2 regions of the Streptomyces sp. NPDC045956 genome follow, and region 2 is predicted to be linked to the other one. Evidence: riboswitches for the same ligand, from Rfam matches in the RefSeq annotation. Region 2 holds a riboswitch; the other holds the start of a gene.
The links. Region 2 has a riboswitch for cyclic di-AMP ahead of AC07FV_RS05770 (M23 family metallopeptidase). Riboswitches for the same ligand answer to the same signal wherever they lie in the genome.
Positions count from the first base shown of each region.

Region 1: linked by a shared signal. The riboswitch ahead of AC07FV_RS30960 (transglycosylase family protein) and the one ahead of AC07FV_RS05770 (M23 family metallopeptidase) in region 2 are both predicted to bind cyclic di-AMP.

Region 1 is NZ_JBWKKZ010000014.1:150,535-153,736, forward strand. It holds gene AC07FV_RS30955 (transglycosylase family protein) at 91-1,131, shown strand; cyclic di-AMP (ydaO/yuaA leader) riboswitch at 1,314-1,480, shown strand; gene AC07FV_RS30960 (transglycosylase family protein) at 1,484-2,215, shown strand; gene eno (phosphopyruvate hydratase) at 2,509-3,202, shown strand, end outside.
Region 2 is NZ_JBWKKZ010000002.1:4,958-8,159, reverse strand. It holds gene AC07FV_RS05775 (SGNH/GDSL hydrolase family protein) at 10-795, opposite strand; gene AC07FV_RS05770 (M23 family metallopeptidase) at 1,023-1,991, opposite strand; cyclic di-AMP (ydaO/yuaA leader) riboswitch at 1,994-2,153, opposite strand; gene AC07FV_RS05765 (tyrosine-protein phosphatase) at 2,577-3,202, shown strand, end outside.

The DNA of each region.
Region 1 (3,202 bases), on a different contig from region 2:
CAAGCGATCATCTGCCTATACGTTCACGGATCAACGTGGCCCCCAGTCTCACGGCCGCGCGATCCCCGTTGTCTCGTGAAAGGTCTTCGCATGCTCTCCGGGAACGGTCGTCACCGCCGCCCCCGCCAGGCACCCGCCCTGGTCGTCGCCGCCGGAGTGACGGGCTCCGCCATCGCGATCCCGCTGCTCGGCGCCACCGGCGCGCACGCGGCCGACGGGGCGAACTGGGACCGGGTCGCCGAGTGCGAGACCGGCGGCTCCTGGAGCCAGAGCAGCGGCAACGGCTACTACGGCGGGCTACAACTGTCCCAGGACGTCTGGGAGCAGTACGGCGGCCTGGAGTACGCGTCGAGCGCCGATCAGGCCAGCCGCTCCCAGCAGATAAGAATCGCCGAGAAGTTGCGCGCGGACCAGGGCATCGCCGCCTGGCCGACCTGCGGGCTGCTCGCGGGCCTGGGCAACGACCCGGGCACGCCGGCCGGCGGCGCGGGTGCGGCGGAGAAGGGTGCGTCGCAGGGGTCGGACGAGGAGGGGACGCCGACGGCGCCCCGGTCGCCCGCGGCGTCCGGCACCGGCTCGTCCGGCTCGTCCGAGGGGGCCGGGCGGGTCTCCGGGCTCTCGCCTTCGTCCCCGTCCCCGGCCGCGTCTGACTCCCCGTCGGCCGACCGGGACGAAACGGCCAAGGCCGACACAACACCCGGAACCGGCTCTTCGGCGACCGCGGACCCGCAGGAGTCCGACAGGTCGTCCACAGCCACCACCAAGGATGACGAAACGGACAAGGCGGGCCAGAGCGCGGGCTCTTCGGCCCTCACCGGCACCGCGGGGTCCGGCGCCGGCAAGCATCGCGGCGACCGCGCCCAGGAGGGTGTGGAAGGCGTGGAGGAGGGCCGCGGGTCCGACGCGTCGGGGCGGCACGCCTCGCGCGGTGAGGGCGAGGCGCGAGGGGTCGTCGACGGCTCGTACACCGTCCGCTCCGGCGACAGCCTCTGGGGCATCGCCGACTCCCTTGAGCTCGACGGCGGGTGGCGCTCGCTGTATGTCGGCAACGAGGAGGTCGTCGGCACCGACCCCGACCACATCCTGCCCGGTCAGACGCTCACGGTCGGGGGCGAAACGGGCCAAAAGTAGGGGGAGTTCGCGTCACGGTTCGGGGCCTATGTCCGATTTGGATCACGTGAGACATAGCTCTCAGAAGCCGTGATCGTCTTTGAAAATCCGGCGAGCGCGTGTCTACGGTCATGGTCGCTCGCCATCGCGGGCCCCGGCTGCCGCAACGCCGAATCCTGCCAGCGGCCGTCCGGGAACAGTCGTCGCGTCAAGCGCCGAAGGCAGGAGCGGGGGACCCAAGGTAAGTGCCGCACCGGGCAGTCGAGCCGGAGCGGCTAGGGGTGGAGCCGAGTTCCGCGAGGAACCCGGCCGGGCAACTCAACCGGCCCGAACCCGACAGCTCACCTCGCAGGCGTCGGTGAGGGGATCAACCATGCTGTTTTCCGGCAAGGGCAAGCACCGTCGTCCGTCCAAGGCCACCCGAGTCATCGCCGTCGCCGGTGTCACCGGTGCCGCCGTCGCCGCCCCGCTGATGGCGGCCGGCAACGCCTCCGCCGCCACCGCCTCCGAGTGGGACGCCGTCGCCCAGTGCGAGTCCGGCGGCAACTGGTCCATCAACACCGGCAACGGTTACTACGGCGGTCTGCAGTTCTCCGCCTCCACCTGGGCCGGCTACGGCGGCACGCAGTACGCCGCGACCGCCGACCAGGCGAGCAAGTCGCAGCAGATCGAGATCGCCGAGAAGGTGCTCGCGGGCCAGGGCAAGGGTGCCTGGCCGGTCTGCGGCACCGGCCTGTCGGGCGCCGCGTACACCGGTGGCGGCTCCACCGAGAGCCAGGACAGCGGTTCCGCGCAGGGCTCCGGCAGCTCCGAGAGCCAGAGCGGCGGCTCCACCGCCGACCGCTCCACCGAGCAGAAGGCGTCCCGTTCCGAGGAGCGCCCGGCCGCCGAGAAGCCGGCCGAGAAGAAGACCGTCACCACCCCGACCGGCAAGAAGGTCGAGAAGGGCGACGGCGAGTACAAGGTCGTCAAGGGCGACACCCTCAGCTCGATCGCCGGGGAGCACGACGTCAAGGGCGGCTGGGCGAAGCTGTTCGAGCTGAACGACGACATCGTCGACGAGGCCGACCTGATCTACCCGGGCCAGCAGCTGCACCTGAAGTAAGCAGCGGTCCCGCCTGCTCCCGTCCCGGCGCGTGTTCCCCCGTACGCGCCGGGACGGGTTTTTCACGTCCCCGTCCCGTCCCCGTCCCGCCCGTGCCGCCGTCCCCGGGACCGCGGGTGTTTCCGGAAACGTCTTTGTTCCGTTCGGAAACAATTTACTCTCGGTTCTGTCCAGCGGGTGGGCGATCGGCTGGCCGATCGCCCGGAGCCGGTTAGGCTCGGTCCCGCAGAGCCGCTGCGGTCCTGTGGACCCGCGCGTCACACCGAAGCGTCACATTGAAGAAGGAGATGCTCGTGCCGTCCATCGACGTCGTCGTAGCCCGGGAAATCCTGGACTCCCGAGGCAACCCCACGGTCGAGGTCGAGGTCGGCCTCGACGACGGCAGCACGGGTCGTGCCGCCGTTCCCTCCGGCGCCTCCACCGGCGCCTTCGAGGCCATCGAACTCCGTGACGGCGACCCGGCCCGTTACCTGGGCAAGGGCGTCGAGAAGGCCGTCCTGGCCGTCATCGAGCAGATCGGCCCGGAGCTGGTCGGCTACGACGCCACCGAGCAGCGCCTGATCGACCAGGCCATGTTCGACCTGGACGCGACCGACAACAAGGGCTCGCTGGGCGCCAACGCCATCCTCGGCGTCTCGCTCGCCGTCGCCCACGCCGCCTCCGAGGCCAGCGACCTGCCGCTCTTCCGCTACCTGGGCGGCCCCAACGCGCACCTGCTGCCGGTGCCGATGATGAACATCCTGAACGGCGGCTCGCACGCCGACTCCAACGTGGACATCCAGGAGTTCATGATCGCGCCGATCGGCGCGGAGTCCTTCTCCGAGGCCCTGCGCTGGGGCGCCGAGGTCTACCACACGCTGAAGAAGGTCCTGAAGAACAAGGGCCTGGCCACCGGACTCGGCGACGAGGGCGGCTTCGCCCCGAACCTCGGCTCCAACCGCGAGGCCCTCGACCTGATCCTCGAGGCGATCAAGGAGGCCGGCTACA
Region 2 (3,202 bases):
CCTCCGCCGTCAGGCCACCGCCGCGATCCGGCCCCTGATGTCCTCCGCCGAGAGCGTCCCCTTGGCGATCACGTGGTCGCCCGAGGACTCGCCGCGCAGCCGGCGGCCGATCCACGGGACCAGGAACTCGCGGGCCCAGTGGACGTCGTCCCGGCGGACGTTCAGGGCGCCGCGCGGCGGCAGCGGCGGCCAGGGCTGGTCGGGGTCGGCCGGGACGGGCAGGCCGAGGACCTGGCCCGCGCGCAGCGCCACGCGCGTGTGTCCCTCCGGCGACAGGTGCAGCCGGTCGGCGTCCCACGCCCTGCGGTCCTGCACGGTCCGGAGCGACCACAGGTCGAGCACGGGACAGCCGTACCGGTCGGCGATGGCCCGGACGTGCCCGTTGTACGTGGCGATCTTGCCGCGCAGGCGCCTGAGGACGGGCACCTCGCGGGTGTCGAAGCCGGTCGTCACCAGCACGGTGCCGGCCGCGGCCGTCAGCGCGGCCACCGCCCGCTCGAACCGCTCGGCCACCTCGTCGGGGTCGGTGCCGGGCCGGATGATGTCGTTGCCGCCCGCACAGAACGAGACCAGGTCGGGGGCGAGTTCGACGGCCCGCGGCACCTGCTCGGCCACGATCCGGTCGAGCAGCCTGCCGCGTACGGCGAGGTTCGTGTACGTGAAGTCGCCCTCGGGGCGCCGGTCCGCGAGCAGGACCGCGAACCGGTCGGCCCAGCCGACGAACGACCCGTCGGGGCCCCGGTCTCCGACGCCCTCGGTGAAGCTGTCCCCCAGCGCCACGTACGACCCGATCACTGTTTCGTTGTCACTCTTCGAATCGTCTGCCACGTCGGCCCATGATTCACCTTCGAATGTGACCTACGCGACCGTAGGAAAGGGTTGACGGGCGGTGAGAAAGACCACGCCTAAAGTGTTCGCCAATTCAGGAATACGCCCGGTCCGGAAAACACAGAACACCGAAGGCCGGACCCGGCGATCGGGGTCCGGCCTTCGGTGGCGCGGGAGGGCGCGTCAGTTCCTCGTCAGAGGGAGACGCCGTGGGAGCGCAGGTACGCGACCGGGTCCACGTCCGAGCCGTAGTCCGGGGAGGTGCGGATCTCGAAGTGCAGGTGCGGGCCGGTCACGTTGCCGGTGGCACCCGAGAGGCCGACCTGCTGACCCGCCGTCACGGACTGGCCCGCGGAGACGGAGAGGGAGGACAGGTGGGCGTACTGGGCGTAGTGGCCGTCGGCGAGCTGGATGACGACCTGGTTGCCGTACGCGCCGCCCCAGCCCGCGGAGACGACGGTGCCCGCACCGACGGCCTTGAGGGAGGTGCCGGTCGGGACGACGAAGTCCGTGCCGGTGTGGTAGCCGCTGGACCACATGCTGCCGGTCTGGTGGTACGGGGTGCCCAGGGTGCCGCTCGGGACGGGCGAGACGAAGCCGCTGCCGGCGGACTGGGGGCTCGTGTTCGAGGAGTCGGCGGAGTCGGCGGAGCTGTTCGCGGCATCCGAGGTCTTCTCGGCCGGCTCGGCCTTCGCGGGGGCCGGCTTCTCGGCCGCGGCGGGCTTCTCGGTGGCCGGCTTCTCCGACGGGGCGGAGGAGGACGGGGCGGAGGACTGGGCGGCCCGGCCGTCGACGGCGAGCTTCAGACCCGGGTGGATCAGCGACGGGTCCGAACCGACGGCCTCGCGGTTGTCCGCGTAGAGCTGCTTCCAGCCGCCGTCGACGTCCTGCTCGTCGGCGATCTTCGAGAGGTAGTCACCGCTCTTCACGGTGTACGTCCGCGCGTCGCCGTTCTTCTCCGCGCCGGCGGCCTTCTTCGCCGAAGCGGTGACCGACTGCACGGACTGCACGGGCTTCTCGGAAGCGGACTGCGCGGGAGCGGCGTGGGCCCCGGCGGCGCCCATCAGCGGGAGCGCGAGCGCGGCGCCACCGGTTCCGGCGACGGCGATGGCGCGGGTCAGGCGCATGGCCCTGGTACGGCGGTGCTTACCCTTCGCGGGCATGGCGAATTCCTCTCCGGCGCCTGCGAGGTGAGCTGTCGGGTGCGAGCTGGAGATGCCCGGCCGCGTCGGGACGCGGCTTTACCCCAAGCCGTTCCGGGAACCGGAACAGGCAGTCATACCTGTGGGTCCCCCGCTCCTGCCGTGTACGGGTGGTCGATGAGTGCGGGCTCCGGTCGGCGGCAGGATTAGGCGTCCGTCCGGATCGGTGGTGAACGTAAGCGACCGGGACGCGCAGCGACAAGCGCCGGGTTGCGCCGACCGGTGTTCCAAATGATCCTTTATGGGAATCGCCGGTCACCCTCCGTCGAAGCGCGACAGGTCGACGCGGGTAAAGGTCCTTGAAAACCGGCCGCATTACGTGGACATGACGAGCAACGCACCGTCACGGGTATGACGCTGCTCACGCGCCGCCCCTCCAGCCCCTTTTATTTCCGCACCAGTTGGAACCAACACACCAATACGGACAGAAGGCCCAGGTAGTCCACTGTCGGACGTCTCGGCCACCGATGGCGCGGGCCCGTGCCGTATCTTCGAGTGGAGCCCGGCGGCGAGCAGCGCCGACGGGGCGGAGTGGGAGGAGCCCTCGTGACGCAGCAGGTCCCGTCGACCGAACCCGAGCTGGCCGGTGTGCGCAACTTCCGTGACGTGGGCGGCCTGCCGACCGTGGACGGACGGCGGGTGCGACAGGGAGTGCTGTTCCGCAGCGGTCACCTGGCACACGCCACCGGAGGGGACGCCGCGTTCCTGGCCTCGCTGGGCCTGCACACGATCTTCGACTTCCGCAACGCGGCCGACCAGAAGCTCGAAGGGCCGGACATCGAGCTGCCGGGCGTGCGCAATGTCAACCTGCCGCTGAGCGACCCGGCCGACGGCGCCGAGTTCTGGAAGATGGTCCGCGACGGCGACCTGGACCAGCTCCGCGAGATCCTGGCCGGCGACAAGGGCGCCGAGCGGATGATCGGCTCCTACCGCCTGATCATCAAGGAGCGCACGGCGGAGCACTCACGGGTGCTGCACGCGCTCGCCGAGGACAGCGTCCCGGCCCTGATGCACTGCGCGGCCGGCAAGGACCGCGCGGGCCTGTCGATCGCGATCACCCTCCTCGCCCTGGGCGTCGAGCGGGACGCCATCGTCGAGGACTACCTGAAGTCGAACGCCACGCACCGCCGCTACAAGGTGCGGCGCAGCAGCTCCGCCGCCTCCGCCTACTC